3 regions of the Micromonospora sp. NPDC048843 genome follow, and region 2 is predicted to be linked to each of the others. Evidence: predicted binding sites of a transcription regulator. Region 2 holds the regulator's gene; each other region holds the start of a gene.
What was found. The regulator HrcA, encoded in region 2, represses chaperone genes, less so after heat shock. The targets are predictions, from matches to a motif close to GGTTNGCACNCTCNNNNNGAGNGTGCNAACC.
Positions count from the first base shown of each region.

Region 1: a site for HrcA is predicted at 2,572-2,602, ahead of groES (co-chaperone GroES). Genes of this name have one in related genera too.
Region 3: a site for HrcA is predicted at 7,170-7,200, ahead of groL (chaperonin GroEL). Genes of this name have one in related genera too.

Region 1 is NZ_JBEZGJ010000254.1:566-7,369, forward strand. Features, by position in the region: gene AB0C20_RS33635 (substrate-binding domain-containing protein) at 1-583, opposite strand, end outside; gene ybaK (Cys-tRNA(Pro) deacylase) at 763-1,242, opposite strand; gene AB0C20_RS33645 (methyltransferase domain-containing protein) at 1,280-2,476, opposite strand; gene groES (co-chaperone GroES) at 2,736-3,050, shown strand; gene groL (chaperonin GroEL) at 3,121-4,761, shown strand; gene AB0C20_RS33660 (molybdopterin-dependent oxidoreductase) at 4,896-6,668, shown strand.
Region 2 is NZ_JBEZGJ010000044.1:20,551-35,925, forward strand. Features, by position in the region: gene AB0C20_RS13485 (sugar ABC transporter permease) at 1-89, shown strand, start outside; gene AB0C20_RS13490 (carbohydrate ABC transporter permease) at 86-916, shown strand; gene AB0C20_RS13495 (MOSC domain-containing protein) at 1,015-1,656, shown strand; gene AB0C20_RS13500 (low temperature requirement protein A) at 1,861-3,054, shown strand; gene AB0C20_RS13505 (low temperature requirement protein A) at 3,082-4,269, opposite strand; gene AB0C20_RS13510 (phytanoyl-CoA dioxygenase family protein) at 4,455-5,357, opposite strand; gene AB0C20_RS13515 (hypothetical protein) at 5,579-6,439, opposite strand; gene AB0C20_RS13520 (SDR family NAD(P)-dependent oxidoreductase) at 6,763-7,527, shown strand; gene AB0C20_RS13525 (enoyl-CoA hydratase-related protein) at 7,576-8,364, opposite strand; gene hemW (radical SAM family heme chaperone HemW) at 8,384-9,607, shown strand; gene AB0C20_RS13535 (DUF4870 domain-containing protein) at 9,675-10,301, opposite strand; gene hrcA (heat-inducible transcriptional repressor HrcA) at 10,527-11,549, shown strand; gene dnaJ (molecular chaperone DnaJ) at 11,625-12,770, shown strand; gene AB0C20_RS13550 (16S rRNA (uracil(1498)-N(3))-methyltransferase) at 12,772-13,506, shown strand; gene ppk2 (polyphosphate kinase 2) at 13,526-14,437, opposite strand; gene AB0C20_RS13560 (SDR family oxidoreductase) at 14,510-15,271, opposite strand.
Region 3 is NZ_JBEZGJ010000214.1:1,299-10,836, forward strand. Features, by position in the region: gene AB0C20_RS31975 (glycerol-3-phosphate dehydrogenase/oxidase) at 1-1,236, opposite strand, end outside; gene AB0C20_RS31980 (S8 family serine peptidase) at 1,382-3,964, shown strand; gene AB0C20_RS31985 (GNAT family N-acetyltransferase) at 4,034-4,969, shown strand; gene AB0C20_RS31990 (hypothetical protein) at 5,048-5,296, shown strand; gene groL (chaperonin GroEL) at 5,353-6,975, opposite strand; gene AB0C20_RS32000 (hypothetical protein) at 7,248-8,420, opposite strand; gene AB0C20_RS32005 (cold-shock protein) at 8,515-8,718, opposite strand; gene AB0C20_RS32010 (GNAT family N-acetyltransferase) at 9,043-9,531, shown strand.

The DNA.
Region 1 (6,804 bases), on a different contig from region 2:
CGTCGAACTTCGGCTTGAGCACCGAGTCGTAGCCGGCCTTGAAGAGGGTGGCGTTGTTGTCGGTGGGGGAGCCGTTCAGGTACGCCACGACGGGGTTCTTGGCGCCCTTCTCGGTCAGGCACTTCGTCAGACCCTCGCCCTGGAGCTTGCCGACGGTCTCGTTGTCGAAGCTGACGTAGTACTGGGCGGAGCCGCCGAGGGTGAGCCGGTCGTAGTCGATGGTGGCCACACCCTGCGACTTGGCCTTGTCGAGCACGGCCTTGCCGGTGCCGGAGTCCAGGTTGACGATCATCAGGGCGGTCACGCCACCGGTGATCATCTGGTCGGCGATGGTCTGGAAGGCCGTCTTGTCGTTCTGGGCGTTCTGGATGTCGTACTGGACGCCGGCGGCCTTGAACGCCTCCTCCAGGAACCGACGGTCCGCCGTTTCCCAGCGGGCCGAGGACTTGCTGTCCGGGAGGATCACGCCGATCTTGGGGGTCTTGGCGGAGGCGGCCTTGTCGCCGGAGTCGTCGCCACAGGCGGTCAAGCCGCCGGTCGTGAGCAGGCCCACGGCGGCGATGGTGAGGATCCCCTTACGCATGTGCAGGGTCCTTTCGGAGGTGGGGGAGGTGTTGTTTTGTTGTGTCCGGCAACGTATTTCGCGTCACACCGGCTCCACAAGACCGCGCAGGTGCATAGTTTGTTGGGAGCGATAACAATTCAGCAACGCGACTGTTACTCCCTGGGTATCCCACGGGGGAGTCGACGTAACGACTGTCGTCAGTGGGTCTGCAACGGCGCGGTGCGGGCGTCGGTCAGCGCCACCAGATCCGCCGCGGCCAGTTCGAGTTGCAGACCACGCCGACCAGCCGAGACGTAGATCGTCGGGAGAGCCAGCGCGGATTCGTCCAGCACCGTGGGCAACCGTCGCCGCTGCCCGAGCGGGCTGATCCCACCGCGTACGTAACCGGTGGCCCGCTCGGCGACCGCCCGGTCGGCCAACGCCGCCCGCTTGCCGCCGACCGCCGCCGCGAGCGCCTTGAGATCCAGCTCGCCGGTGACCGGGACGACCGCCACAGTGAGCGCGCCGTCGACAGCGGTCACCAGCGACTTGAACACGCACTCCGGTGCCACGCCGAGGGCCACCGCCACCAACGCGCCGTAGTTCGGGGCGTCCGGCGCCACCCGATACGGATGGGTGCGATGTGCGATGCCACGCTTGACCAACAGTGCCGTCGCCGGCGTGCCCTGTCCCGCCACAGCGACGAGGCTAGTCGACCGGCTGGCCGAGGCGACGCTAGGCGACCGGCTGGCCGACGAGCACCGTCGGTGCGCCGTCGACCCGGGTGAGCACCAGACTCGCCGCCGCGTCACCGGCCAGCCGCAGGTCTCGCCGGAGCTGCTCCGGGGTGAGCGCCGAACCCCGCTTGAGGATCTCCACCCGGCCCACCCGGCGGTCGCGCAGCAGCGCCCGCAGGCGCTTGAGCGAGAACGGCAGCACGTCGGTGATCTCCAGGCAGCGCGCGTACGGGGTGCGGATCGGCTGGTCGCCGTAGAGGTAGGCGATGCTCGGATCACCCAGTGTGGCGTCCAGTTCGGTGGCCAGCTCGGCCACGAGGTGCGCACGCACCACCGCCGGGTCCGGGTCGTACAGGTAGCGACGCGGCGGCCCGACCGGTGCCTCGGTGGCACCCGAGCCGGTGAGCTGGTGGCGGTGAACCTCAGTGCCCCGCTGACGGTAGAGGGTGGCGCGGCGGGGCACCTCCGCCAGCTCGCCGCACCAGAGCGCGGCCTCGACCAGGTCGCCGTCGACGCCGACCCATTCGGCCTCCGCGCCGGCCGGAATGAGCGCGTGGTCCAGGCCCGGCGCGACCTTCACCACTGTGCGCGGCACCCGCTCGGCCAGCCCGGTGACGAAGTCCCACGGTGGCGAGTAGGCGCGCGGGTCGAAGATTCGCCGCCCGGTGCCGGTGGTGCGGCGGGCCGGATCGCAGAAGACCCCGTCGACCACTGACACGTCGAACCCGGTCGCGTCGCCGCACTCGACAGTGAACAGCTCGCCCAGGCCGGCCGCCTCGGCGTTGGCGGCGGCCATCGTTGCGGTCACCGGGTCGGCCTCCACCCCGTACACCCGGATGCCCGCCCGGGCGGCGGCCAGCGCGTCGGCCCCGAGCCCGCACCCGAGGTCGGCCAGGGTGCGCACGCCGGCCGCGTACAACCGGGCGGCCCGGCGGTCGGCGACCACCCGGCGGGTGGCCTGCTCCAGACCGGGACGGGTGAGGAACATCCCAGCGGCGGCCGAGCCGAACTTGCCCACCCCCCGGAGGCGCAGCTCGGCCTGGGTCAGCGCCGCCGCGGCCAACGTCGGCGGCACCCCCGTCGCGCGCAGCGCCGACGCCGCGACCAGTGGATCACCGCCGGCCAGGTCGGCCGCCGCCGTGAGCGCGGCCGACCCCTCAGGGGTACGCAGCGCCGCCAGCTGATCGAGATCCACCCGGCCATTGTCCCGGCCGACCCGGAAATACTGGCTGGCGGGGCGCGACGCGCTGGCACTCTCCTTGACGGAGTGCTAGCCACGGAATAACCTGCGATTAGCACTCTCACCCTGAGGGTGCCAGCTTCCGGGTCTCGCGACCCGGGTGCGCACGCCAGGCGGACCGGCACCCGCGACGACGGCACCGCCCGGTGGCATGAGGCAGATTGACGCTGGTCAGCCCCGCTGGCCAGCAACGAAACCAGTACCCCAGGAGGGTATGCCCGTGACTACCGCGACCAAGGTTGCGATCAAGCCGCTCGAGGACCGCATCGTGGTCCAGGCGAACGAGGCTGAGACCACCACGGCGTCGGGCATCGTGATCCCCGACACCGCCAAGGAGAAGCCGCAGGAGGGCACTGTCCTCGCTGTGGGCCCGGGGCGCGTCGACGACAACGGCAACCGGGTTCCGGTTGACGTGCAGGTCGGCGACACCGTCCTCTACTCGAAGTACGGCGGCACCGAGGTCAAGTACGCCGGCGAGGAGTACCTGGTGCTCTCCGCCCGCGACGTCCTCGCGGTCATCGAGAAGTAAGCAACCGATCAGTGCCACTGCCCCGGTCCGGCTCGCCGGGCCGGGGCAATGGCGCTTCGAAGGGACATTAATGGCGAAGATCCTGAGCTTCTCGGACGACGCCCGGCACCTGCTGGAGCACGGTGTCAACGCCCTCGCGGACGCGGTCAAGGTCACCCTCGGCCCGCGCGGGCGCAACGTCGTCCTGGACAAGAAATTCGGTGCGCCGACGATCACCAACGATGGTGTGACCATCGCCAAGGAGATCGAGCTCACCAACCCGTACGAGAACCTTGGCGCGCAGCTGGTCAAGGAGGTGGCGACCAAGACCAACGACGTCGCCGGCGACGGGACCACCACCGCGACAGTGCTGGCCCAGGCGATGGTTCGCGAGGGTCTGCGCAACGTGACCGCCGGGACCAACCCGGCCGGCCTCAAGCGGGGCATCGACGCGGCGGCCATGAAGGTCTCCGAGGCGCTGCTCGGCCGTGCCGCCGAGGTCACCAGCAAGGAGTCGATCGCGAACGTGGCGACGATCTCCGCGCAGGACTCCACGATCGGCGATCTGATCGCCGAGGCGATGGAGCGCGTCGGCCGCGACGGTGTCATCACCGTCGAGGAAGGCTCGATGCTCACCACCGAACTGGACGTGACCGAGGGTCTCCAGTTCGACAAGGGCTTCATCTCGCCGAACTTCGTCACCGACCTGGAGGGTCAGGAGTCCGTCCTCGAGGACGCGTACATCCTGGTCACCACCCAGAAGATCTCGGCGATCGAGGAGCTGCTGCCGCTGCTGGAGAAGGTCCTGCAGAACAGCAAGCCCCTGCTGATCATCGCCGAGGACGTGGACGGCCAGGCGCTCTCCACCCTGGTGGTCAACTCGCTGCGCAAGACCCTCAAGGTCTGCGCGGTCAAGGCCCCGGGCTTCGGTGACCGGCGCAAGGCAATGCTCCAGGACATCGCGATCTCCACGGGCGCCGAGCTTGTCGCCCCGGAGCTGGGCTACAAGCTTGACCAGGTCGGCCTGGAGGTGCTCGGCACCGCCCGGCGCGTCGTGGTCGACAAGGAGAACACCACGATCGTCGACGGCGGTGGCCAGAAGGCCGACGTCGCCGACCGGGTCTCCCAGATCCGCAAGGAGATCGAGGCCTCCGACTCCGACTGGGACCGGGAGAAGCTGGCCGAGCGGCTGGCGAAGCTCTCCGGTGGCATCGCCGTCATCAAGGCCGGCGCGGCGACCGAGGTCGAGATGAAGGAGCGCAAGCACCGCATCGAGGACGCCATCGCGGCGACCAAGGCTGCGGTCGAGGAGGGCACCGTGCCCGGCGGCGGCGCCGCCCTGGTGCAGATCCTCTCGGTGCTCGACGACGACCTGGGCTTCACCGGTGACGAGAAGGTCGGTGTCTCGGTAGTGCGCAAGGCGCTCGTCGAGCCGCTGCGCTGGATCGCCCAGAACGCCGGTCACGACGGCTACGTCGTGACGCAGAAGGTCGCCGACCTCAAGTGGGGCAACGGCCTCGACGCGGCCAAGGGCGAGTACGTCGACCTGGTCAAGGCCGGCATCATCGACCCGGTGAAGGTGACCCGCAACGCGGTCACCAACGCCGCCTCGATCGCCGGTCTGCTGCTCACCACGGAGAGCCTCGTGGTGGAGAAGCCGGAGCAGGCCGAGCCGGCCGCCGGCGGCGGGCACGGCCACGGTCACGGCCACCAGCACGGCCCGGGCTTCTGATCCGGTAGCGACACCCGTTCCGGGGCGTACCGCCGTGAGGCGGTGCGCCCCGGCTCGTTCTCGCGGGCTGGTAGGTCATTACCGAACGCTGACGTTGTTGGCGACCGGGCGAGATGATCGCGCACACTGGGCCGATGAGCACCACGTCACGGCGGTACGCCGCGTTGGCCGGAATCACCGCCGCCGCCGTCGCGATCGGGATCGCCGAACCGGTCGCGGTGTTGACCGGTCCCCGGTCGGCGCCACTGGTCGCGGTCGGCGGGGTCATCGTCGACGCCGTCCCCGAGTCACTGAAGCAACTCGCCATCGACCTCTTCGGCACCGCCGACAAGATCGCGCTGCTGGTCGGCACTGCCGTGTTGCTGGGAGGCTTCGCCGCGCTCTTCGGCGTACTGGCTGTCCGTCGACTGGCACTCGGCCTGGCCGGCATTGCCGCGTTCGGCGCCATCGGCGTGGCCGCCGCGTTGACCCGCTCCGGCGCCGACCTCGCCGACGCGCTGCCGTCCCTGATCGGCGCCGGTCTCGGCGCCCTGGTGCTCTGGCTGTTCATCGGCGGACCGTTCGAACTGGACCCCTGGTCCTGGTCCCCACCCACCCCGCCCGCTGGCCCGGTGCCATCGGCAGGTCCAGTGTCGCAGGCTGGTCCGGTGTCGTCCGCTGGCCTGGGATCGCAGGCTGGTCCCGGGTCGGCGGGTCCGGGGTCGCCGGTTGGTCCGGGGTCACCCGGAGAGTCGGTGCCGCCGGGTGAATCGGTGCCGGTGTCGCCGGCAGGGCCGGTGCCGGTGACTCCGGCCGGACCGACGGCGGCTGTCGAACCGGTCGGGCCTGCCGAAGTGGACCCCGAGTCGCGGAGACGATTCCTCACCGGCAGCGGAGTGCTGCTCGGCACGGCCGTGGTGGCCGGCCTCGGTGGGCGCTGGCTGGCGGGGCGGCGCGGCGTGTCCGCAGCCCGCGACGCGATCCGCCTGCCCGCGCCGGTTACCCCCGCACCTGCCGTACCGGCGGGCGCGGACCTCTCACTGACGCAGCTCGCGCCGTACGTCACTCCGAACTTCGGGTTCTACCGCATCGACACGGCGCTGGTGGTGCCCCAGGTCGACCCGGACACCTGGCGGCTGCGGATCCACGGACGGGTCGGCAGGGAACGCACCTACAGCTACGCCGATCTGCTGGCCCGACCGCTGGTCGAGCGGTACGTCACGCTGGCCTGCGTCTCCAACGAGGTGGGCGGGGACCTGATCGGCAACGCCCTGTGGCTCGGCGTACCCCTGCGGGAACTGCTGGACGAGGTCGAGCCGGACGACGACGCCGATCAGGTCGTCGGCCGGTCGGTCGACGGCTGGACCTGCGGCACCCCCACCGCCGCGCTGCGCGACGGACGGGACGCCCTGCTGGCCGTCGGGATGAACGGCGAGCCGCTGCCGGTCGAGCACGGCTTCCCGGTCCGGGTGGTGGTGCCGGGCCTCTACGGCTACGTGTCAGCCTGCAAATGGGTGACCGAACTGGAGCTGACCCGCTTCGCCGACTTCGACGCGTACTGGGTGCCGCGCGGCTGGTCCCCCCAGGGGCCGATCAAGACCCAGTCCCGGATCGACACGCCCCGGGGACGTAACCGGCTGACCGCCGGCCCGGTAACCGTCGCCGGGGTGGCCTGGGCGCAGCACCGGGGCATCCGCCGAGTCGAGGTACGCGTCGATGAGGGCCCGTGGCAGGAAGCCGCGCTGGCCCCGACCGTGTCAGTGGATACCTGGGTGCAGTGGTCCTGGCGCTGGGACGCCACACCGGGCGAACACCGGCTCCAGGTCCGCGCGACCGACGCGACAGGTGAGACCCAAACCGAACGTACGCAGGACGTCGTCCCGGACGGCGCCACCGGCTGGCACACGATCACGGTCACCGTCCGCTGATCCGCACCATGGCGTGGCCGCCCGGCTGGGTCCGCGATGTGTGTCCGCGACGTGCTCTGCGGGTTCGTGTGCTGTGCTGGCGGCCTGCCGTGCGGCCTGCCGTGCGTGCTGGTGGGCTGTGTCCGCGGCCTGCTCA
Region 2 (15,375 bases):
CGGCCATCGCGGTCATCCTCACGCTGATCCTGCTCGTGGTCACCGGCTTCTACGTACGGATGGTGCTCAGGCAGGAGGACGAGTCGTGAAGAAAATCGCCCTCAACGGCGCCGGGCTGCTGGTCGCGCTCTTCGCGGCGTTCCCGGTCTACTGGATGATCTCCACCTCGCTGAAGCCGAGCAACGAGATCTTCTCGGCCACCCCGCAGCCGGTGCCGACTCATCCGACGTTGGCGCACTATCGGGAGATCCTGACCGGCAACCTGATCCCCGGCGTCAGCTTCCTCGACTTCTTCCTCAACAGTGCGTTGGTAGCTGTCTCGACTGTGGTGCTCAGCGGTCTGGTGGCGTTGCTCGCCGCGACCGCTGTGGCCCGGTTCCGCTTCAAGCTGCGGACCAGCTTCCTGATCATGCTGCTGGTGGTGCAGATGATCCCGCTGGAGGCGTTGGTCATCCCGCTGTTCCTGATGATCCAGCGGCTCGGGCTCTACAACACCCTGCCCAGCCTGATCCTCACGTACCTCGGCTTCTCGCTGCCGTTCGCGGTCTGGATGCTGCGCGGCTTCGTCGCCGCGGTGCCGAAGGAGTTGGAGGAGGCGGCGGCGATCGACGGAGCCAGCCGGGCCCAGATCTTCCGCCGGGTGCTCTTCCCGCTGGTCGCGCCCGGCCTGGTGGCCACCAGCATCTTCTCCTTCATCACCGCCTGGAACGAGCTGATCTTCGCGCTGACCTTCATCAACGACCAGGGCAGCTACACGCTTCCGGTGGCGATGACCTTCTTCTTCGGTCGGGACGACACCAACTGGGGGCCGGTGATGGCCGCGTCGACCCTGTTCACCCTGCCGGTCATCATCTTCTTCCTGCTGGTGCAGCGTCGGATGGTCTCCGGCCTGGTGGCCGGCGCCGTCAAGGGCTGACCCCGCGTCAGCCCGAGGCCGACGTCGGCCTACGTGCGGGATGTCGACCCCCACGCTGCCGCCCTGCCCAGCCATGGACCGCCACTAGGCTGACGGTCATGACGGGCAGGGTGGCAGCGGTGAACCTCGGCATCGTGACCGAGGCTGGGTGGGCCAGCGACGCGAGCGGTCGCAGCGGCATCGACAAGCGGCCGGTCGACGGCCCGGTGTCGCTGCTCACCGGCGGCGTGGCGGGCGACTTCATCGCTGAGCGGCCCCAGCACGGCGGCCCGGACCAGGCGGTCTACGCGTACGCGGAGGAGGACGCCGCCTGGTGGGTGGCCGAACTGGGTCGCGCCATACCGCCCGGCGGCTTCGGCGAGAACCTGACCACCTACGCGGTCGACGTGACGGGTGCGGTGATCGGCGAGCAGTGGCAGGTCGGTTCGGCCCTGTTGCAGGTCACCAAGCCGCGTACGCCCTGCACCACGTTCGCCGGGTTCTGGGGCGTACCGGATCTGATCAAGCGGTTCACCGTCCGGGCATCGCCCGGGGCCTACCTGCGGGTGCTGCGCGAGGGGGAGGTCGGCGCGGGTGACCCGGTCGAGGTGGTGGACCGGCCGGCGCACGGTGTCACCATCGGCGAGGTGTTCCGGGCGACCAGCCTGGAACCGGAGTTGCTGCCCCGGCTGCTCGACGTCGAGGATCTGCCGGCGCCGATCAGGGAAAAGGCCCGACGACGCCTCGCCGCCCGGGGCTGACCGACCCCGACGACATCCGCCTCGACGCCGCGACGAGCACCGGCGGCGTCCGCGACGAGCACCGGCGGCATCCGCCTCGACGCCGCGACGAGCACCGGCGGGCTCGGCGGATCCGACCCGGAAGAACCCCGATGACGGGTCCAGCGTCGGACTTGCCCGTATCGTCCCCACGGAGGGTGTGCGGCGGGGACCGGGTGGAGCGCGATGTCGATGGCGACGGACGGCGGTGCCGCAGGGGCGTCACCCCCCGATCCGGGCCTGGAGCGTCCGGCGTTCCTGGAGCTCTTCTTCGACCTCGTCTACGTCTTCGCGCTGGTCACCTTGGCGACGGTGTTGACCGAGAACCTGACCTGGACGGGCGTCGCGGAGACGCTGGTGCTGCTGCTCGGGTTCACGATGATCTGGGCGCTGACGGTGTGGACGGCGGACAGCGTCGACCTGACCCGCCCTGCCGGGCAGGGGCAGTTCATCTGGGTGGCGGCCGCCAGCCTGCTGTTGGCCGCGCTCGCGGCCGATGCGTACGGCGATCGCCGGCTGCTCTTCGCCACCACGTACGTGGTCATCCACCTCAGTACGGCGGCCTACTACATCCTGGTCGTCTCGCTCAGGAGACCGCCGCGTCGCAGCATCCGCATCCTGATCTGGGAGGCCGTCGCGGGCATCGGCTGGATTGGTGGGGCGCTCGTCGGCGGTTCGGGGCAACTGGCGATCTGGGTGCTCGCTGTCGTCGTCGAGTACGGCGCAGCGGCGTTGGGCTGGCCGGTGCCCGGGATCGGTCGCTCACGACCGCGCGACTGGCGGCTGGTCGGCGGGCGGGTGGCCGAGCGGTACCGGCAGTTCGTCATCGTCGCGCTCGGTGTCTCGCTCTTCGTGACCGGAACGACCTTCAGCATGAGCGAGTACACGATGGAACGGGCCTGGGCGCTGGTGGTGGTGTTCAGCACGGTGGTGCTGATGTGGCGGATCTACATCTACCGCGCCGGTGAGCTGCTGACCGATGCGATCGCCAGGTCGTCCAACCCGGCGCTGCTCACCCAGTCCGCCGCGGTCACCCATTTGATCATGGTGGCCGGAATCGTCGGCGCGGCGGTCACCAGTCACCTGGTGGTGAGCCGCCCGTGGGGCGAGACCCCGTCGTCGTGGGTCGCGGTCATCCTCGGCGGCCCCGCGTTGTACCTGGTCGGTCGGGGTGTCCTCGACTTCACGGTGTTCGGGCGGATCTCAAGGTCCCGGCTGGCCGGGCTGGTGCTGCTGGCGGGCGTGGCGCCGGCCACGCCCCTGCTGCCGCCGGTGCTTGTCGCGCTGCTCGCCATGGCCGTGCTGGCCCTGATCGCCGTGGCGAATCTGCTGAGCACCCGGCGACACGCGCGAACGCCGGCGCCGCCGATGCTGCGGTGACTCTTTCCCGGGGCCGCGGACGGCGCTTCATCGCGATGGCGCGGCGGCCCCGACCAGGCGGCTGCGCGCGGCCCACCCTTCGCCGACCAGGGTGATCAGCAGGACCAGGTTCGCCAGCACCAGGGCGGTCAGGGGTGTGAGCAGGAGTGTCGCGGGTGCCATCACGGCACACAGCACCACGATCGCCAGCACCCGGGACCAGAGGATCCGGCCGGTCACCACGGCGTCGAACAGGACGCTGCCGAGCAGGAACAGGACCGGTCCGCCGAGGGTGGCGACCACCAGCTCGGCCGGGGCGCGACCGAACGGCCGGTCGATGACCAGCGAGGTGCTGGTCGAGACCAGCACCACCCCGGCGACCATGACGAGGTGGCTGTACGAGGTGGAGGTGCCGGAGCGGACCCGTTCCACAGTTGCGACGCTCGGTGGTGCCAGGATCCGCTGGACCCGCTGGAAGTAGAGCTGGAACAGGAGAACCGCGCTGACGAACGCGACAGCGCCGGTAGCCACCGCGCCAGCCGTGAATCCGCTGCCGGCCAGCCCCGTGCCGGTGCTCAGGATCAACTCGCCGAGGGCGACGATGAAGATCGCCCGGTGCCGCTCGGAGAGGTGCACACCGGTGAAGATCTGGCTGGCGAGCTCGGTACGCCCCAGCCTCGGCGTCGGCCAGCCGATCCGAGCCGAGCCGAGGTCGATCGCCACCGCGAGCGACCAGAGCACCAGTCGGGCGGTCTCGTCCACGAACACTCCGGCCACCCAGGGCGTCACTGTGACGCCGAACCAGAAGAAGACCCGGATGCTCCTGGCCTGGATCGGGCGGTTCACTCGGGTGCCGGGGATCAGGACGGCGTCACGGACCAGGTGAATACCGAAGTACGCCGCGACGAAGAGCCACCCGTACCGACCGAAGGCGTACGGCGTCGCGATCGCCATCAGCAGGGTGCCGAGCATGACCACCAGGACTGTCGCCTGGATGATCGGCAGTCGGGGGTTGAACAGGTCGGTGAGCCACGCGGTCAGCACCCAGACCCACCAGGCGGCCAGCAGCAGGACGGCGGTCTGCGCCGCGCTCCGGACGGTGAGGTTCTCGGCCAGGCTGGCAGCGAGCCGGGAGAACATGAAGATGTAGACGAGATCGAAGAAGAGTTCCAGGAAGGTCGGGTATTCCGGCTCGCCGCGGCGGCGGAGGATCCGGGGGAGCGGAGCGGATGTCACTGCGCTGCCTCCTGTGCCACCCCACGCCCTGCGCACCACGCCCCGACCTGCGCACCCGCCACGCTACCGACAGTGCGGTCCCCGGTGGTCGGGAACGGGCTCGGCCCGAGCGGTCCGTCCGCGAACGTGGAACGGCCCCCTGCCAACGCTGAGCGTCGGCAGGGGGCCGTCCTACGAGCCGTGGATCAGCGGAGCCAGGGGATGTTGCGGTCGAGCAGACCGCGCTCCTTGAGCTCCTTACGCAGCGGGATCTCGTCGTCGACGTACCCGTCCCAGTTGATGCCCCAGTAGTTGGCGGTGTGGGTGCCCTCACCGATCAGCTGGCGCTGCACGGGGGTGCGGTTGCGGTACCACTCGCCGTCCACGTCGGGGTGCAGCTCGTCCAGGGGACGGATCCACCGGTAGGTGTACCCGACGAAGAGCATCTTGCGGGTGATGGTCGACAGGTTCGTCGACCGCGAGTGCCACTGCCGGCGGTCGAAGATGAAGGCGTCGCCCGGGTTGGCGGTGATCTCCACCGTGCCCTCCGGGTCGGGGTTCTGCACGGTGAGGTCCGCCGGCCGGGACAGCGAGTTCTTCAGGTGGCTGCCCGGGATGACCTTGGTGGCGCCGCGGCCGGTCTCGGAGAGGTCCGACAGCACGTACGCGACCTTCAGCGAGAACATCGGCCGAGGCAGGTTCGGGTCCATCGTCTCCGGGTCGGAGTTCTGGCGGTACCCGTCCTGGTGCCAACCCCAGTACGGCTTCTCCGGCTCGGCGGCCGGCGGGGTGACGTCCAGGTGGTTGTGGTGGGTGTAGATGTTCCAGCCGGCCAGCCCCCACATGTACGGGAAGGCGATCGGGTGGGTCAGCAGCTCACCGAAGAGCTCGTCGCGCTCCAGGAAGCCCAGCAGGTGCAGGGTGCCGTCCTTCTTGGTGGTGCCCTTGGCCTGCTCCTCCGCGTAGACGCGGTCGACCGCCGCCTCCAGCGCCGCCCGGTGGTCCTCCGTCAGGACGTTGCGCAGCAGGAGGAAGCCCTGCTCGTGGAACTCCTTGCGGTCAGTGTCGCTGATCGGTTCGTAACCGGTCCGGTCGCCGTAATCGAACACCGCGTCGTACCCCTCCCCATGAGGTGAAACCTTTTCTGGCACAGGCCGCCGATCGTAACGCGGCGGTCCAGGCATCGGGGAGGGTGTGGTGCGGGATTGGGCCAGTGTGGGACCCCGCGCAGCGAGAGAAACGCACAGAGTGAGATCCGGGAGATCAATAGTGCGATTAGATGGGCATTGCCCGATTGTGCGGTGACTGCCGGTTAAGAGATCCGGGTCGGTCAACCCTCGTTGAACACCTCGGCCACCACCTGGCCGGCGGGGTTCTGCCGACCGTCCACCCGGCCCCACGAGCCCTCGCGGGCGGTCCACTCCAGGTCGCCGAAGCGGACCCGCTTCACGCCGTGGTCCTGGGCGTGCGAGACCAGCCAGTGCGCGTACCGCCAGCCGTCGCGCTGGTCGCCCGGAGTCACCGCCAACCCGGTCGGGTCGGTCGGGTCGGTGCCCTTCAGTCCCCAGTCCAGCACCAGGTTGCGGGTCAGTTGCGCAGCCGCCGACGCGCCGTGCATCGCCGGGGTGCGCCCCACCGAGCAGGTGACCGCGCCGCTGGCGTCGCCGAGCAGGGCCCGGCTGAGCACCTCGGAGTCGTCGGCCCACTTCTGGTACGCCTCGGGGAACGCCGAGCGCTGCACCCGCTGCGCGGCGTCGGTGACCCGCATCTTCTCCCAGCCGCGCACCTTCTTGAGGGCCGCGTAGAACCGGTTGGCCGCGTAACGCGGGTCGCGGATCTGCGCCGGAGTGCCCCAGCCCTGGCTCGGCCGCTGCTGGAACAGGCCGACCGAGTCGCGGTCGCCGTCGGCGAGGTTGCGCAGCCCGGACTCCTGGTACGCGGTGGCGAGCGCGACCACGACGGCCCGCTCGGGCATTCCGCGCTTCGCGCCGATTGCCGCGATGGTCGCCGCGTTGGCCATCTGGTCGGCGTCCAGCGCGACACGTCCGTCGGCCTGCACCGTGCACTTCCGTGCCACCAGCGGCAACCTGAGGTTGTCGCCGACCTGTCGTACGACGAGCCAGATCGCGATCACGGCGACGAGGATGAGCACCACTCCACCCGCCACGGTTGCCCGAGTTCGCACCCACACCCCCAGATCGACAGTTCGCCAAGCGTACGTCCCCGCAGGCGCTGTCCGGGTCGTCCGCGCGGTTCGGGCCCAACCTGGCCGACTCTGACCGGTTCGGGGGCGCCTCCGCTGTCGCGTACCGGTTGGCGACGTTCCCGCTCTGGTCTCGATCTCACCTGCTGCGTCGTTCTGTCACCCGCCCCGGTGCGGGGCTGTCGTGAGCGTCACCGGGTAAGCGATATCGGGAAGCGATTGACCGGTCAAGGACTTAACCCGGTTGACATGTCAATTCGACCTACCACCGCATAGTCGGACGCGTGGGTCACCGCACGAGGAGGAGTTCCATGGGAACGCTCGATGGCAAGGTCGTTCTGATCACCGGCACCGGCGGTGGTCTGGGCCGCGTCGCGGCGCTGACTTTCGCCCGCGAGGGCGCGAAGGTCGTCGGGGCCGACCTCCAGGTCGCCGGTAACGACGAGACCGTCGAACTCGTCCGCCGCGCCGGCGGCGAGATGACCGGCATCGCGCCGGTCGACCTCACCGACCCCGAGCAGGTACGCAAGCTCGTCGACGACGCTGCCGCCGCCTACGGTGGCCTCGACGTGGTCTACAACAACGCGGCCGCGCTCCGCTTCGGCCCGATGCCCGACTTCTCCGTGGAGGACTGGCGCTACACCATCACCGGAGAACTCGACATTCCGTACTTCGTGTCGAAGTTCGCCTGGCCGCACCTGGTCCGACGCGGTGGCGGTGTCATCATCAGCGCCGCCTCCATGGCCGGCTTGATCGGCGGCCACGTCCCGCCGATGGTCGGTCACACCGCAGCGAACGCCGGCATCATCGGGATGACGCGACAGCTCGCGCTCGAAGGCGCGCCCCACGGCATCCGCGCGGTGGCGGTCAGCCCGGGGCCCACACTCACCCCGGCCAGCGAACGCGACCTCGGCGACAACCAGGAGGCCCGGGACGCCATCACCGCCAAGACGCTGCTCAAGCGCTTCGCGCGCCCCGAGGAGGTCGTCGAGCTGGTGGTCTTCCTCGCGTCCGACCGGGCGTCGTACATCACCGGGGCGAACTACCCGGTCGACGGCGGCGCGACCGCCTGGTGACCCGGCAGGACACCGGGGCGCCGCCGAACGACGGCGGCGCCCCCATCCTCAGTCGTCGAGAGCGGGCACCCAGCGCGCCGGTCGCTTTTCCCGGAACGCGGTGACCCCCTCGCGCCCCTCGTCGGAAAGGAAGTAGCCGGTCGAGACGGCGGAGAGCCGCGCCAGATCGGCGCGCAACTCGGCCGTACCCGGTCGGCGCAGCAACTCCTTCGCGCCGGCCAGCGCCCCGGGCGCACCGCGCACCAGCGAGTCGCAGTAGCCCCGTACCGCGTCGTCCAACCCGTCCGCCGGGACCGAGGCCGTCACCAGGCCGATCTCGGCGGCCCGGCGACCGTCGAAGGTGTCGCCGGTCAGGTACAGCTCGGCGGCGGCGCGAGGGTGCAGCCGGGGCAGCACTGTCGCCGAGATCACCGCCGGGATCACCCCGATGCGGACCTCGGTGAACGCGAACGTCGCCTCGTCGGCGCAGACCGCCAGGTCGGCGGCGGCGATCAGGCCCAGCCCACCGGCCCGCGCCGGCCCGCCGACCCGGGCCAGCACCGGCTTCGGGCACTCCCAGAGCGCCGCGAGCACGTCACCCAGCATGCCGGCCGGCACCGTCCCGCTGGCGTACGCCGCGGCGGTCTCCTTCAGGTCCGCTCCGGAGCAGAAGACCGGGCCGGTGTGGTCGAGCACGATCACACGGACCGCCTCGTCGGCGACCGCGTCAGCCAGCCCAGCCAGCAGTTGGGTCATCAGGCCGGTGGAGAGCGCGTTGCGGTTGTGCGGGCTGTCCAGGGTGAGGGTGGTCACCCCACGGGCCGTGGCGACCCGCACGAGGACGTCGGGAGAGGTCATGCCGGGCACACTAGTGGCCATGCCCGGCGTCCTTCCAGATGGTGAGACCGTCCCCGTCGACGGATCGTTGCCCGCCACCGCCACCACTGCGGTCGGCGCGCGCGGCTTCGGCGTGTACGTGCACGTCCCGTTCTGCGCCAGCCGCTGCGGATACTGCGACTTCAACACCTACACGGCGTCCGAGCTGGGCGGCGGCGCGAGCCGCGAGGGGTACGCGGACACGGTCCTGGCCGAGCTGAAGCTCGCCGGCCGGGTGCTCGGCGACACCCCGCCGCCCCGGGTCGACACCGTCTTCGTCGGCGGCGGCACGCCCACCCTGCTCCCCGCCGACGACCTGGCCCGCATCCTCGACGGCATCGACCGCACCTGGGGGCTGGCCGCCGACGCCGAGGTGACCACCGAGGCCAACCCCGAGTCGGTCACCCCGGAGTCGTTGAAGCTGCTGCGGGCCGCCGGCTACACACGGATCTCGCTGGGCATGCAGTCCGCCTCCCCGGGGGTGCTGGCGATCCTGGACCGCAAACACAGCGCCGGCCGGGCCACCGCCGCCGCCCTGGAGGCGCGCGACGCCGGGTTCGAGCACGTCAACCTGGACCTGATCTACGGCACCCCGGGGGAGCGGGCCGAGGACTTCGCCGCCTCGCTGGAGCAGGTCGTCGCCGCCGGGGTGGACCACGTCAGCGCGTACGCCCTGATCGTCGAGGACGGCACCCGGCTCGCCGCCCGGATGCGACGCGGCGAGCTGGCGTACCCCAGTGACGACGTGGCCGCCGACCGCTACCTGGCCGCGGAGGCCGCGCTCGACGCGGCAGGGCTCTCCTGGTACGAGGTCTCCAACTGGGCCCGCACCGAGGAGGCCCGCTGCCGGCACAACCTGCTCTACTGGACCGGCGCGGACTGGTGGGGGCTGGGCCCGGGGGCGCACAGCCACGTCGGCGGGGTGCGCTGGTGGAACGTGAAACACCCCTCGGCGTACGCCCAGCGGTTGGCAGCCGGCGCGTCTCCCGGCCTGGCCCGGGAGGTGCTCACTGTCGACGAGGCGCACATGGAGGACGTGATGCTCCGGCTGCGGCTGGCCAGCGGCCTTCCGTTGGCGGTGCTCGACGCCGCCGGCCGGGCCGGCGCCGAGCGGGCGTTGGCCGGCGGCCTCCTGGCCGCCGACGAGTACGCCGCCGGCCGGGCGGTGCTCACACTGCGCGGGCGGCTGCTCGCCGACGCTGTCGTCCGCGACCTGCTGCCCTGAGTGGCCCACCGCTGCCCGGACCGGGACCGCGGTGATCCGGACCGGCCGGGGGAGCGGCCGGCCCGGTTCACTTGATGAAGTTGGCAGTCATCGGGTAGCGGTACGGGGTGCCCTCGTTGGCCTTGATGCCGGCGATGATCCCGAACAGGATCTGGATCACCACGACGGCGATGCTGGGCAGGAAGAGCAGGCACCAGCTCACGAAGAGCAGCACGAACGCGATGATCGACCAGAGGATCTGGAAGTTCAGGGCGGCGAGGGCGTGCGCCCGGACGGTCGGCGACTGCTGGCCGCGGGCCAGGTAGGCGATCAGCGGGGCGACGAAGCCCAGCGGACCAAAGCTGACCAGCGCGCCGAGCGCGCCGCCGAAGTGCGCGACAAGCGCCCAGGTCTTGTCCTCGTTGGTGGCGTAGCCGCCGCCGGGGCCGCCGTAGGCCCCACCGGCCGGGTAGCCGCCGGGTGGGGGATAGCCACCGGGCGGGGGGTAGCCGCCTGCCGGAGGGTAGCCGCCTGACGGCGGTTGGTCACCGGTGGGCGGCGGATAGCCACCGGGCGGGGGATAGCCGGCTGGGCCGGGTGCCCCGGACAGTGGTGCGGTGGGCGGCTCGGCCGACGGAAACGGGCCTGGGGAGGTGGGCTCCGGCGGGTAGTTGCCGGGGTCGCCCGAGCCGGGAGGGCGAGGAGGTTCAGTCATGGATGTCACGGTAGGTGCCAGTGGCAACGCCGCACCAGAGCGACACCGCCTGGCAGTGTGGGCCGATCGGCCCCACAGGGTGGTGTGGGCCGCACCGAAGGGTGGCCGTTGATCATCGCGTCGGCGGGCCCGCCGACGTAGACTGGCACTCGTTACAGTCGAGTGCCAGGACGGCCCGACCGGCCCAGAGCGCCGGCGGCCGACGTGCGACAGGAGGTGCGGAGGATGGGTCTCGACGACCGGAAACTCGCAGTGCTCCGCGCCATCGTCGAAGACTACGTCTCCACCCAGGAGCCGGTCGGCAGCAAGGCGCTGGTCGAGCGGCACCAGCTCGGGGTCTCCCCGGCCACTGTCCGCAACGACATGGCCGTGCTGGAGGAGGAGGGCTACATCCGGCAGCCGCACACCAGCGCCGGCCGGGTGCCCACCGACCGTGGCTACCGCCTCTTCGTCGACCGGTTGTCCCGGGTCAAGCCGCTCAGCCCGGCCGAGCGCCGGGCCATCGAGCGCTTCCTGGTCGGCGCTGTCGACCTCGACGACGTGGTGCACCGCACGGTGCGGTTGCTCGCCCAGTTGACCAGGCAGGTCGCCGTCGTGCAGTACCCGAGCCTGGCCCGCTCCTCGGTGCGTCACCTGGAGCTGGTGCCGATCTCCACCACCCGGCTGATGCTCGTCATGATCGCCGACACCGGGCGGGTGGAGCAGCGACTCGTGGAGTTGCCCGGGCCGGTGCCCGCCGACGACGTCACCGACCTGCGCCGACTGATCAACGAGAAGCTCGCCAACGCCCGGCTGTCCGAGACGCCCCCGCTGGTGCAGGCGCTGGTCGAGGAAGCGCCGACCGGCCTGCGTCCGACAATGACCACGCTCGCCACCGTCCTGCTGGAGACGCTCGTCGAGCGGCACGAGGAGCGGATCGCGCTCGCCGGCACCGCGAACCTCACCAGGGGCGGCCTGCTCGACTTCCAGGGCTCCCTGCGGCCGATCCTCGAAGCCCTGGAGGAGGAGGTCGTGCTGCTCAAGCTCATCGGTGAGACCGAGCCGAGCACGACCCGGGTGCTGATCGGCGACGAGAACGAGTTCGACAACCTGCGCGCCGCCTCGGTGGTCAGCACCGGGTACGGCCCGGGCACCACGATCGTTGGCGGCCTGGGGGTGCTGGGGCCCACCCGGATGGACTACCCCGGCAACATCGCCACGGTGCGCGCCGTGGCACGCTACGTGGGCGAGTTGCTGGCCCAGAACTGATTGGTCAGGGCCGATGCGGCCGGCTGCGGCCGCCGACCGGCGCAACGCGAGACGAACATGAGGACACGGAACGCAGTGGCCAGGGACTACTACGGCATTCTCGGTGTGAGCCGGGAAGCCTCCGATGACGAGATCAAGCGCGCCTACCGCAAGCTGGCGCGCCAGTTCCACCCGGACGTCAATCCGGACCCGGAGGCTCAGGAGAAGTTCAAGGACATCAACGCCGCGTACGAGGTCCTCTCGGACGACCGGAAGCGGCAGATCGTCGACCTGGGTGGCGACCCGCTCGCCCCGGGTGGTGGCGGTGCCGGCGGCCCGGGTGGTCCCGGAGGCGCCGGCCCGTTCGTCGGTTTCCAGGACATCATGGACGCGTTCTTCGGCGGTGCCGGAGGTGGCGCCCGTGGCCCACGGCCGCGTACCCGCCCGGGCGCCGACGCGATCCTGCGACTCGAACTCGACCTGCACGAGACGGCGTTCGGCGTCGAGGCCCCGATCACCGTCGACACCGCGGTGCTCTGCACCACCTGCTCCGGCGCCGGCACTGCCGCCGGCACGCACCTGGCGACCTGCGAGGCGTGCGGCGGTCGGGGCGAGGTGCAGTCGGTGCAGCGCACCTTCCTCGGCCAGGTGGTCTCCGCCCGGCCGTGCACCGTGTGCCAGGGCTACGGCACCACCATCCCGCACCCCTGCCCCACCTGCGCCGGCGACGGCCGGGTGCGGACCCGCCGCTCGCTGACCGTCAAGATCCCGGCCGGCGTCGAGGACGGCATGCGGATCCGGCTGGCCCAGCAGGGCGAGGTGGGCCCCGGCGGCGGCACCGCCGGTGACCTCTACGTGGAGATCCACGAGCGCCCGCACGACGTGTACTCGCGCAAGGGCGACGACCTGCACTGCCGGGTCACAGTGCCGATGACGGCGGCGGCGCTGGGCACCCGGCTGACCATCAAGACGCTGGACAGCGAGGAGACCGTCGACGTCAAGGCCGGCACCCAGCCGGCCAGCACGCTGCGACTGCGCGCGCGGGGCGTGCCGCACCTGCGCGGCACCGGCCGAGGCGACCTCTACGTCCACCTGGACGTGCGGACGCCGACCAAGCTCGATCCGGACCAGGAGAAGATGCTGCGCGACTTCGCCAAGACCCGTGGTGAGGAGGTCGCCGAGCTGTCAAAGCAGGGCGGCTTCTTCTCCCGGATGCGCGACGCGTTCAACGGGCACGCCTGAGGTGTCCGCGCCGCTGTTCCTGGTCGAGGCGCTGCCCACCGGCGACGCGCTGACACTGGACGGCCCCGAGGGGCACCACGCCGCGACAGTGCAGCGGTTGCGCGTCGGCGAGGAGCTGCTGCTCGCCGACGGCCGGGGTGGCACGGCCGCCGCAGTGGTCACCGCCGTCGGCCGGGGCAGCCTGGAGGTCACCATCACCTCCCGGGGGTACGCGGACGCGCCAGTACCCCGTCTGGTGACGGTGCAGGGCATCGCCAAGGGCGACCGAGGTGAGCTGGCCGTGCAGGCGATGACCGAGGTCGGGGTGGACGAGATCGTGCCCTGGGCGGCCTCCCGTTCGGTGACCCAGTGGCGCGGCGACCGGGGCGTACGCGCCCGGGAGAAGTGGGTGGCCACCGCCCGGGAGGCGGCCAAGCAGGCCCGCCGGCCGTGGCTTCCGGTGGTGGCCGGTGCGCCGGACGAGTCCACCGCCACTGTGGCTCGGCGGATCGCCGGTGCCGCCGCCGGGTTCGTGCTGCACGAGGAGGCCCAGGACCGGCTCACTACCGCCGATCTGCCCTCCACCGGCGAGATCGTGCTGGTGATCGGCCCGGAGGGTGGCATCGCCCCGACCGAGCTGACCGCCTTCACCGAGGCCGGCGGGCGACCCGTACGTCTCGGGCCGGCCGTGCTGCGCACCTCCACCGCCGGCGTGGCGGCCCTCAGCGTGCTCGCCACCCGCCTCGGTCGCTGGTGACAGTGGGCCTCGGGCTCGTTCAGGGCCGGGGAAACACCGGCACCACCTCTTCCTCCGGCCCCAGGTCCAGCCCGGCCGGCCCGATGATCTGAGGGTCCGGTGCGCCGACCACGTCGGGGTCCTTGCCCGTGTAGTCGAAGCGGTGCAGCACGTGCCGCATCGCCTCGAGCCGGGCCCGCTTCTTGTCGTTGCTCTTCACCACCGTCCACGGCGCGTCGGCCGTGTCGGTCCAGAAGAACATCGCCTCCTTGGCCTCGGTGTACTCGTCCCACCGGTCGAGTGAGGCGATGTCCATCGGGGACAGCTTCCACTGCCGGACCGGGTCGACCTGGCGGATCGCGAACCGGGTGCGCTGCTCGTTCTGGGAGACGGAGAACCAGAACTTGACCAGCCGGATGCCCGAGCGCACCAGCATCCGTTCCAGCTCCGGGGCCTGCCGCAGGAACTCCAGGTACTCCTTGCGGCTACAGAAGCCCATCACCCGCTCCACGCCGGCCCTGTTGTACCAGGAACGGTCGAACAGCACGATCTCGCCGGCCGCCGGCAGGTGTGCCAGCCAGCGCTGGAAGTACCACTGGGCGGCTTCCCGCTCGTCCGGCTTGGCGAGCGCCACCACCGACGCGCCACGCGGGTTGAGGTGCTCCATGAAGCGTTTGATGGTGCCGCCCTTGCCGGCCGCGTCCCGGCCCTCGAAGAGGATCACCAGACGCTCGCCGGACTCCTTGATCCAGTCCTGGAGCTTCAACAGCTCGATCTGGAGCAGCCGCTTGTCGCGGTCGTACTCGTCGCGGTCCAGTCGCTCGTCGTACGGGTAGTCCTCGCGCCAGGTCTCGACGGGGGTGCCGTCGGGGCGGAGCAGGACAGGGTCGTCGTCGTGGCCATCGGCCACCCGGTAGTCGGCGGTGAGGTCCAGCAGCGCGGAGTCGGCCATGTCGGTGGGACTTACCCTTCCGCGAACCGCCAACCACCTCCCCGGCCGGGTGATCTGCCGACGGCGTCGACCTCAGCTGCGCAGGTAGGAGGCACCGTTGAGATCGACGATAGTGCCGGAGGCCCACTCGGACTGCGGCGAGGCCAGCCAGTGCACGGCGGCGGCGATCTCCTCCGGTTGGCCCACCCTGTCGAACGGGCTCTGCGCCCGGATGGCCGCGCCCCGCTCGCCGCGCAGGTGCTCGGTGGTCATGTCGGTCGCCACGAAGCCCGGCGCGACGGTGGCGACGGTGATGCCGTACGGCGCGAGCGCCACGGCGAGGGACTGGCCCAGCGCGTTCAGCCCCGCCTTGCTGGCGCCGTACGCCGGCTGCTCCGGTTCGCCGCGGAACGCGCCACGGGACGAGACGTTGACGATCCGCCCGCCGCGTTCGCGCATGTGCTGGGCGGCGCACCAGGTGACGTTGCCGGCGCCGGTCAGGTTGGTCTCCATGACCTGCCGCCAGCGCTTCTGCCACTCCTCGTACGAGGCGCCGAAGATCGGGTGCGGGTCGTCGCGGTCGCCGTACGTCCCGGCGTTGTTGACCAGCACGTCCAGTCCGCCGAGCAGTTCGGCGGCCCGGTCGACCATGACCCGGACCGCGTCCGGATCGGTGAGGTCGGCGCGGACCACGGCGTGCCCGGTGCCCGGCAGGTGCGCGCGCAGTTCCTCGGCCGCGTCGGCGGAGTCGCGGTGGTGGATGGCCACCCGGTCGCCGCCGGCTGCGAACGCCTTCGCCACGGCGCGGCCGATCCCGCGCGAGGCCCCGGTCACGAGTACCGCCCGATCCGTCATGCCGGCCATCCTGCCTCAGCAGTGCCTTGGCCTACGAACGGGCCGGGAGCACTCCGGCGCGTGCTGCGCCGGAGTGCTCCCGGCCCGTTAGTCCTTACACTGCC
Region 3 (9,538 bases), on a different contig from region 2:
GGCCACCAGCAACAGCCCGAGCATCGGCTCGAAGACCGCGTGCTCCCGGGAGAGCTTCGAGGTCGAGTCGGCCTCGCCGGCCAGCAGCGGCCGCAGCCCGGCGTACACCCCCTCGATGTCGGCGGTGGTCAGCGGCCGGTCCAGCACGGTGTTCACCTGCTGGAGGAGGTAGTCGATGTCGCGGGCCGAGGCGGCCGGGTGGGAACGGTCCAGCCGCCAGTCGGTGTCGGTGGTGCCGATGATCCAGTGCCCGCCCCACGGGATGACGAAGAGCACCGAACTCGCCGTACGCAGGATGAGCCCCGTCTCGCCGGTGATCGCCGAGCGGGGCACCACCAGGTGCACCCCCTTGGAGGCGCGCACCCGGACGCCGGGCCGCAGGCCGACGTCGTTGAGCATCCGGGACATGTCGTCGCTCCACACGCCGGTGGCGGCGATGACGGTGCGGGCATGCACCTCGAACTCCGCGTCCGGCGAGCCCGGCGGCGCCTCCAGGTCCCGGACGCGGACGCCGGTCACCTCGCGCGCCTGCCGGATCAGGCCGACGGCGCGAGCACTGCTCACCACAGTGGCGCCGAGGCTGGCGGCGGTACGGGCCAGGGTCACCACCAGCCGGGCGTCGTCGACCTGCCCGTCGTAGTAGCGGATCGCCCCGGCCAGCGCGTCGGCCCGCAGACTCGGGAAGATCCGCCGGGCGCCCTCCCGGGTCAGGTGACGGTGCAGGGGCATGCCCCGGCCACCGCCGAAGATCCCGGCGAAGGCGTCGTACGCGGCCACCCCGGCGCCGTAGTACGAGCGGCGGAAGAACCGGGCCGGCAGGTCCCGCAGGCCCCGCCCGGCCGGCAGCGGCACCATGATCGGCACCGGGCGTACCAGGTGCGGCGCGAGCCGGGTGGCCAGCAGGCCGCGTTCGGTGAGCGCCTCGTGGACCAGGTGGAACTCCAACTGCTCCAGGTAGCGCAGGCCACCGTGGATGAGTTTGCTGGACCGGCTGGAGGTCCCGGCGGCAAGGTCACGCGCCTCGACCAGCGCCACCTTCAGGCCACGGGACGCCGCGTCCAGGGCGGCACCGGCTCCGGTCACCCCGCCCCCGATGACGAGCACGTCGAAGCGTTCGGCACGCAGTCGACGCAGGTCGGACGCACGGCGGACCGGTGAGAGCTGACCGGCGACGGATCGGGAGACATTGGGGTCGCGCACCCGTCCACCGTAACCGTCGAGCCACCGTGTCGACATTCGCCGCCCGCCCCGCACCGCGCCTACCTGCTCCGAAGCGCGCGACACGTCTCGCCACCCGGCCCACGCCGACCGCTCGGTTGTTCGAAGCCCCGGAACCCGACGGTCGGGTCGAAACCCTCCGTCCTAGTCGTAAGGTTCTCGGATGCAAGGTCAACCTGTGCACCCCGGCTTCAGCGACCGCAGTTCCCCGTGGCCGGTGGTCGCGGCCGTGCTCGTCGGCTGTTGGACGGTTGCGGTCACAGTGGGCACCCAGACCGGTGGCTGGCTCACCGACCAGGTGCTGCTGGGCTTCGGACGCGACCGGCTCGGCTGGCTCTGGCCGGTGCTCGGCCTGGCCACCGTCGTGCTGGCCGGCACACCCGCCCTGCTGCTGGCCCTCCTGCCCCGGTCGGGCGCGGTCCGGGCCACCGGGCGGGCCTGGTTGATCGGGGCACTCGCGCTCGGCGTGCTGACACTGCTGCGGGTCGTGCCGCCGGTGCACCATGAGGCGTACCTCGGCGCGCTGGCCGGCGCCGCGCTGATCGGCGCGCTCGCCGTGCGCTGGTCGGCGCGCCGGTGGGCGTACCCCGGGCTGGTCGGCTCGGTCGGCGGCCCGGCACCCACCGGAAACGGCGACACCACACGGCCCCAGGCGACCGGAAACGGCGACACCACACGGCCCCAGGCCACCGGGAACGCGGAGCCGGTCGGACGGCGCGTGCGCCAACCAGGCCCGGTGCCGCTGCTCGCTGTCGCCGCCGGTTTGGCGCTGCTGCTGCCGTGGGCCTGGCTGGGCGCGCTGGGCGGTCTCCTGGAGACCGCGCTCGCGCTGCTGGCGGCCGCCGCGCTCGGGGTGCTGGCCGCGACTGTGCTGGACGCCCCCTTCTGGTCCCCGTTCGCGGTCGGGCGACCGCCCCGGCCGGCTCGGCTGGTGCTGGTCGGTGGCCTGGTCGCCGGGGTGGCGCTGCTGCTGCTAGCGGCCGGGACCGGGCAGTCCGGCGCGCAGTTGCCCGCGCTGCTGACACTGCCGCCGGTGGGTTTCGCGCTGGCCGCGCTCTGGGCCGCGACCTGGCGGCCCACCGCCGACCCGGCCACCACCAATCCGGCCACCACCGACCCAGCCACCGCCGACCCGGCCGCCGCCACCCGCGCCGTCCGCACGGCGACCGGCTGGCTCGTGGGCCTGGCCGCGCTCGGCCCGCTGGCCTTCACCGACCCGGAAGAGATCAGCCTGCTGCTGGTCGGCACCCGGGACATCCCGTTCTGGGTGGCGGCCGCCGCCGGCGTCGGGCTCGCCGTCGCGGTAGTGGTCGCCATCGGGTACGGGGTGCTGCTCGCCCGGCCGACGGCACGCACCCCGAACAGGCGGGTCGCCGCGGTGACGGCCGTGGTGCTGCTGGTGGCGTTCGGGGTGGTCGACCTCGGCCCCGGTCAGCCGGGTCTGTACGGCGAGCGGCTGTTCGTGGTGCTGCGTACGCAGGCCGACCTGAGCGATCTTCCGGCCGCCGCGCCGGGTCGGGCCGGGCGGGACGCTCGCGCGGCGGAGGTCTACCGGCGGCTGGTGTCGACCGCCGAGCAGAGCCAGGGTGACCTGCTGCGGGGGTTGGACCGGCTGCGCCTCGACCCGGTGTCGTACTACCTGGTCAACGCGGTCGAGGTGGACGGCGGCCCGGTGGTGCGGGCCTGGCTGGCCCGCCGGCCGGAGGTGGCGCGGGTGCTGGTCAGCCAGCGCCTGCGACCGCTGCCGGCCCCGGCCGGGCAGAGCCGGGGCACCCTGCCGAAGCCCGCCGGCCCGGAGTGGAACATCCGCCAGATCGGCGCCGACCGGGTGTGGTCCGAACTCCGGGCCACCGGCACTGGCATCGTGGTCGGCAGCTCCGACTCGGGGGTGGACGGCACCCATCCGGCGCTACGAGGCGGGTTCCGTGGTGGGGACGACTCCTGGTACGACCCGTGGGACGGCACCCGGAGCCCGACCGACCAGGGCGGGCACGGCACCCACACGGTGGGCAGCGCGGTCGGGCGGGACGGCATCGGGGTGGCGCCGGACGCGCAGTGGGTGGGCTGCGTCAACCTGGACCGCAACCTCGGCAGCCCCGCGCACTACCTGGAGTGTCTCCAGTTCATGTTGGCGCCCTTCCCGGCCGGCGGCGACCCGTTCACGGACGGCCGTCCGGAGCGCGCCCCGCAGGTGCTGACCAACTCGTGGGGCTGCCCGCCCATCGAGGGTTGCGACCAGCGCGTCCTGCGGCCGGCCACCGCTGCCTTCGACGCCGCCGGGATCTTCGTGGTCGCCGCGGCCGGCAACACCGGCCCGTGGTGCGCGTCGATCGACGATCCGCCCGCCCCGTACCCGGACGTGCTGACGGTGGGCGCTGTGGACGACCAGCGGCGGGTCGCCGAGTTCTCTTCGCGCGGGCCGGTGCCGGGCGGCTCGGGTAAACCGGACGTGCTGGCACCGGGGGTGGGCGTGGTGTCGGCCATGCCGGGCGGCACGTACGCGAAGCTGGACGGCACGTCGATGGCGACGCCGCAGGTGGCCGGGGTGGTCGCGCTGATGTGGTCGGCGAACCCGGCGCTGGTCGGCGACGTGACCCGGACCCGGCAGATCCTTCGGGACACCGCCACGGTGGCGACGCCGACCTATCGCTCGGACAGCCCCTCCGACGCCTGCGGTGCCCCGTCGAACGTCACTGGCGCCGGCCAGGTCGACGCCTACGCGGCCGTTCGCGCCGCCCAGCAATAGGCAGGTTTCCTTCCTGAAGTGCTGAGCCGGGAGTGCGGCTCGACAGTCGGTGATCTAGGGTCGGCGACCATGGACGCCGAGATCACCGTCACCGAGCTGACCGCCGACCTGGTCAGCAGCGTCGTACAGCTCTGCCAGCAGGCTCTCGACCTGCCCGAGGACGCCGCCGAGGCGGCTTCCGTAGTGGACGTTCTCTGGGCCCGGGCCGCCGCCGACCGCCCGGTGGTCGGGCTGGGCGCGTACCGGGGCGCGGACCTGGTGGGGGTGCTGATCTGTTCGGTGTCGTCGACCGAGCCGGGGATCGGGCACGTGGACCTCGTCGCGGTCCTTGCGGATCAGCGGCGTCGGGGCGTCGGCCGGGCGCTGCTCGAGCGGGCCGAGCGGGTGCTCGCCGAGCGCGGGGCGACCGAGGTGCTGCTGGCCGGAAACCCGCCGTACTACGCGTGGCCGGGAATCGACGTCCGCTACACGCCGGCGGTCTGCGCCGCACTCGCTCTCGGCTACCAGCAGGACCGGACCGCCTGGAACATGACCGCGGACCTGTCGTACGACGGGTCGCCGGCACTGCGGTCCACCGAGGCGGCGGAGCGGCGGCTGGCCGACCAGGGCGTCACGGTACGCCGGGCGGAGCCGGCGGACCTGCCGGCGCTGACGGCGTTCGCCCGGTCCGCCTTCGGCGGAACGTGGGACGGCGAGCTGGCCGGGTCGGTGGGGCGTGCCGACGCCGGTTGCCACCTGGCGGAGCGCAACGGCGAGGTGCTCGGCTTCGCCGCGTACGGGTCGTCGCGGCCGAGTTGGTTCGGACCGATGGGCACCGCGCCGGCCGCGGAGGGCTCGGGCATCGGTGGGGTGCTGTTGCGGCGCTGCCTGCGCGACCAGCGGGCGGTGGGGCTGGACCGGGCACAGATCGGCTGGGTGGGACCGGTGCCGTTCTATTCGGGCAGCGCGGGTGCGTGGATCGAGCGGGTCTTCTTCCTGTACCGGCGAACCCTACCGACGGCATAACCGGGGCAAACAGGACATAGATCCATTCGCCCGCATCGGCCATCGACGCCCCCTACCGTTTCGGTAGAGGAGGCAGCCATGACCACGGATGACAACCAGACCGAGGACGGCCCGCCGATCACCTGGAAACCGGTGGGTGAACTCCCCGGCCAACTGCCGTTCGACAGGCTCGACTACGGCGACGCCGAGCAACTGGCCGAGATGACCACCGAGGGCGAGCCGTCGGTGGCAGAGGAACCGCAGGAGATGGTGGACGCGCCGATCAAACTGCCTCCGCCGTACAGCCGGGCACAGAAGCGGCGCAACCAGCGCCCACTACCGACCTGACGACGAACGGGGCGGACCGCGTCAGCGGCCCGCCCCGTTCGGTGTCGGAACTGGACTCAGAAGTCCATGTCCCCGCCACCCGGGCCAGCCGGGGCAGCCGGGTTCTTCTCCGGCTTGTCCGCGACAACGGCCTCGGTGGTGAGGAAGAGCGCCGCGATGGAAGCGGCGTTCTGCAGCGCCGAACGCGTCACCTTGGCCGGGTCGATGATGCCCGCGGCCAGCAGGTCGACGTACTCGCCGTTGGCGGCGTTCAGACCGTGACCCGCTTCGAGGTTACGGACCTTCTCCACCACGACGCCGCCCTCAAGGCCGGCGTTGACGGCGATCTGCCGCAGCGGGGCGTCGAGCGCGACCTTGACGATGTTCGCACCGGTCGCCTCGTCGCCGACCAGGTCGAGCTTGTCGAAGGCGGTCTTGCCGGCCTGAACCAGCGCGACGCCACCACCCGGGACGATGCCCTCCTCGACGGCGGCCTTCGCGTTGCGAACGGCGTCCTCGATGCGGTGCTTGCGCTCCTTGAGCTCGACCTCGGTGGCCGCGCCGACCTTGATCACCGCAACGCCGCCGGCCAGCTTGGCCAGCCGCTCCTGCAGCTTCTCCCGGTCGTAGTCGGAGTCGCTCTTGTCGATCTCGGCCCGGATCTGGTTGACCCGGCCCTGGATCTGCTCGGCGTCACCGGCACCGTCGACGATGGTGGTCTCGTCCTTGGTCACCACGACCTTGCGGGCGCGGCCCAGCATGTCGAGGCTGGCGGCGTCGAGCTTGAGGCCGACCTCCTCGCTGATGACCTGGCCACCGGCGAGGATGGCGATGTCGGTCAGCATGGCCTTGCGGCGGTCACCGAAGCCCGGCGCCTTGACGGCGACCGACTTGAAGGTGCCACGGACCTTGTTGACCACCAGGGTGGCGAGGGCCTCGCCCTCCAGGTCCTCGGCGATGATCAGCAGCGGCTTGCCCGACTGCATGACCTTCTCCAGGATCGGGAGCAGGTCCTTCACCGACGAGATCTTGCTGTTGGCGATCAGGATGTACGGGTCGTCGAAGACGGCCTCCATACGCTCCGGGTCGGTCATGAAGTAGGCCGAGATGTAGCCCTTGTCGAAGCGCATACCCTCGGTGAGCTCCAGCTCCAGCCCGAAGGTGTTGCTCTCCTCGACGGTGATGACGCCTTCCTTGCCGACCTTGTCCATCGCCTCGGCGATGATCTCGCCGACGGTGCTGTCGCCAGCGGAGATGGAGGCGGTGGAGGCGATCTGCTCCTTGGTCTCGACGTCCTTGGCGAGCTTGGACAGCTCCTCCGAGACGCTCGCGACAGCGGCCTCGATGCCCCGCTTCAGGGCCATCGGGTTGGCGCCAGCGGCCACGTTGCGCAGGCCCTCGCGAACCAGGGCCTGGGCCAGGACGGTCGCCGTCGTCGTGCCGTCACCGGCAACGTCGTCGGTCTTCTTGGCGACCTCCTTGACCAGCTCAGCGCCGATCTTCTCGTACGGGTCCTCGAGCTCGATCTCCTTGGCGATGCTCACACCATCGTTGGTGATGGTGGGGGCACCCCACTTCTTCTCGAGCACGACGTTGCGGCCCTTGGGGCCGAGGGTCACCTTTACGGCGTCGGCGAGCTGGTTCATGCCCCGCTCGAGGCCGCGGCGCGCCTCTTCGTCGAACGCGATCATCTTGGCCATACGGCGTTGTCCTCCTGGACACTCACGGGCCACCCGAGATGTGTGCCCCGGATGGGCCGCCTGGTGTACGCACCTTGGGACGTCGCCACCTGGCGACGACGACGTCCTTCGGCCGGGCCGGATAGCCCGCGACGACCGGCCATGTGCCGCCCCGGCGTCTCCACGCCGGTGCAACCTGGCCCCACCGTCCCGACCATTGGCACTCACGGTATGCGAGTGCCAATGACTTGTTTAGCACTCTCACCTGCCGAGTGCAAGCACGATGCCGCCGCTCAGCCGAGTTCCGCGGCCAGTCCAGCGCTGTTCACCGGTGCCTCATGGGCACGCTGCTCGGCGTACGTCACCAGCAGACCGATCATCTGCGCGAGGTGGGCCGGAAGGGCCAGCACGGCGGTGATCCCGATCACCACCACCGCCCCGGCGGCGGTACCCGGCGAGGAGAACGGATCCGTTCCGAGCGGGGAGGTGCCGATTCCTTCGATGGCACCGGGGATCAGGGTGCCGACGATCACCGCCGCGGCCACCAGGGCCACCCGTCCGAGCAGCAGGCCGAGCCGATCGTGGAACATCCGGAACGATCGACCGATCGGGTTGTGCCGTTCGAAGAGATAGACCGGACCGGCCATGCTCAGCGCGAAGGCCAGGTAGATGCCCGGCAGCACGCAGAAACAGACACCGACGCCGATGAGCAGACTGACCAACAGGGTCCAGCCCCACAGCCCGAGTGCCCGACGCAGGCCGTAGCGCAGCGCGGCCTCCAGGCTGGCAGGCTGGCCGGCCGCCTGTTGGGTGATCACCCAGGTGCCGGCGGCCCACCCGACGGCCTGCACCAACCCGACCACCACGCTGCCGCCGACCAGCAGGACAAGGAGGCTCAGCAGCTCGGCGGCGAAATTGTCCGGCAGCGCGGGGGCCGACGTCGATTCGGCCTGGGCGGCCCACTTCGCCGACGGGTCCAGCCCGAGGGAGACCACCGAGAGCACCGCCGCCGGCAGCACCTGGGTGAGCAGCATGATCGGCACCAACTGCCGCCAGCCCCGACGCAGCGCTCCCCCGCACCGGTTGAACCAGCCGCCGATACCGGCACCGGGCGGCGTGACCAGGGCGTCGTTCGGGTCGAACCCGTGACCCGGCGGGTACCAGCCGATCGGCGGTCCCGGATACCACGGCTGCCCGCCGTAGGGACCCGACCCGGGCGGGTAGCCCCCGGTGGGCGGGAACGCCCAGCCCTGCGGTGGCGGGGCCGCACCCCAGGCGCCCTGCGCGGGATCCCAGCCGGGCGGCGGACCGGCGGGGCCGGAGGACGGGCCGGACGGGGGCATGTCCGGCCCCCAGCCGGGGGGCGGACCGGCGTGGCCGGGGCCGTCGGCGGGCGAGGACGGATCGGACGGGCCCGGCTCCCCGGACCCGGAGGACGGAGTGTGCGGGGGTGGCTGGTCGGTCATGAACGCTCCTCGGCATCGGCTGGAACGGTTCACGATCTTCCCGGCTGCACGCCCCTGCCGCAGCCCCGACGCACGGGCCGATCGGCCAGGAAGCTCAGCCGATGACGCGTACGTGCTCTGCCTGTGGGCCCTTCTGGCCCTGGGTGATCTCGAACTCGACCCGCTGACCGTCGTCCAGCGCCTTGTAGCCGTCCATCTCGATCGCGGAGAAATGAACGAACACGTCCTGACCGCCGTCGACGGCGATGAAGCCGTAGCCCTTCTCGGCGTTGAACCACTTCACGGAGCCCTGTGCCACTGTGCACTTCCCTCACTCTGCCCGGCGTTGCCTGACTCGGCGCACGGCACGGCCGGGCGCCCCGGACCACCGACTCAGCGATCGATGACCGCCATTGGAGCAGGTGACCGAAATCGCACGCTACACGAGGAGTGACGGCCGCGCACGGCCACAAATCAGACACACTTCGGAGCGTCCCGACCACGCTGACCGGCCGGGTTTCCCAGCCATCGGATTCGCCCGCGTCATTGCGGATAAGGGCAGGGTCGCAGGGCGGCCCCGAGATGACGGCGATCGGGCCCAGCTCGCGAAACGCCATCCCCGCCCTGTGGTAGGCATGCGGACATGACCACCGACATGGGCTCGCCGGCCCTACGGCTCGCGGAGATCCGCCGGGTCCGGCCGGAGGACGCCGCCCGGATGCGGGCGCTGCGACTGGAGATGCTTGCCGACGCGCCGTTGGCCTTCCTGGAGACCCTGGCGGACGCGGCGGCCCGACCGCACAACGAGTTCGCCGCGCGGGTCGCGTACACCTCGGCCGGTGCCGGTAACGCGCAGTTCGTCGCCGACCCGGGCGGCCGGCTGGTCGGGCACGCCGGCGGTACGACCCACCCGAACGAACCGGGGCTGACCGTGATCTACGCCGTGTACGTCACGCCGACCTGGCGCGGCAGCGGCCTGCTCGCCGAGCTGATCGACGGGGTGGCGGCCTGGTCGCGAGCCTGTGGCCGACCGGAGCTGCTGCTGGAGGTGGTAGACCTGGCCGCCTACAACCACTACCTGTCATGGTTGAACGCCAATCCGGGCGCCCGGCCCGGTGACTATCCCGGCTGAGCCGGGC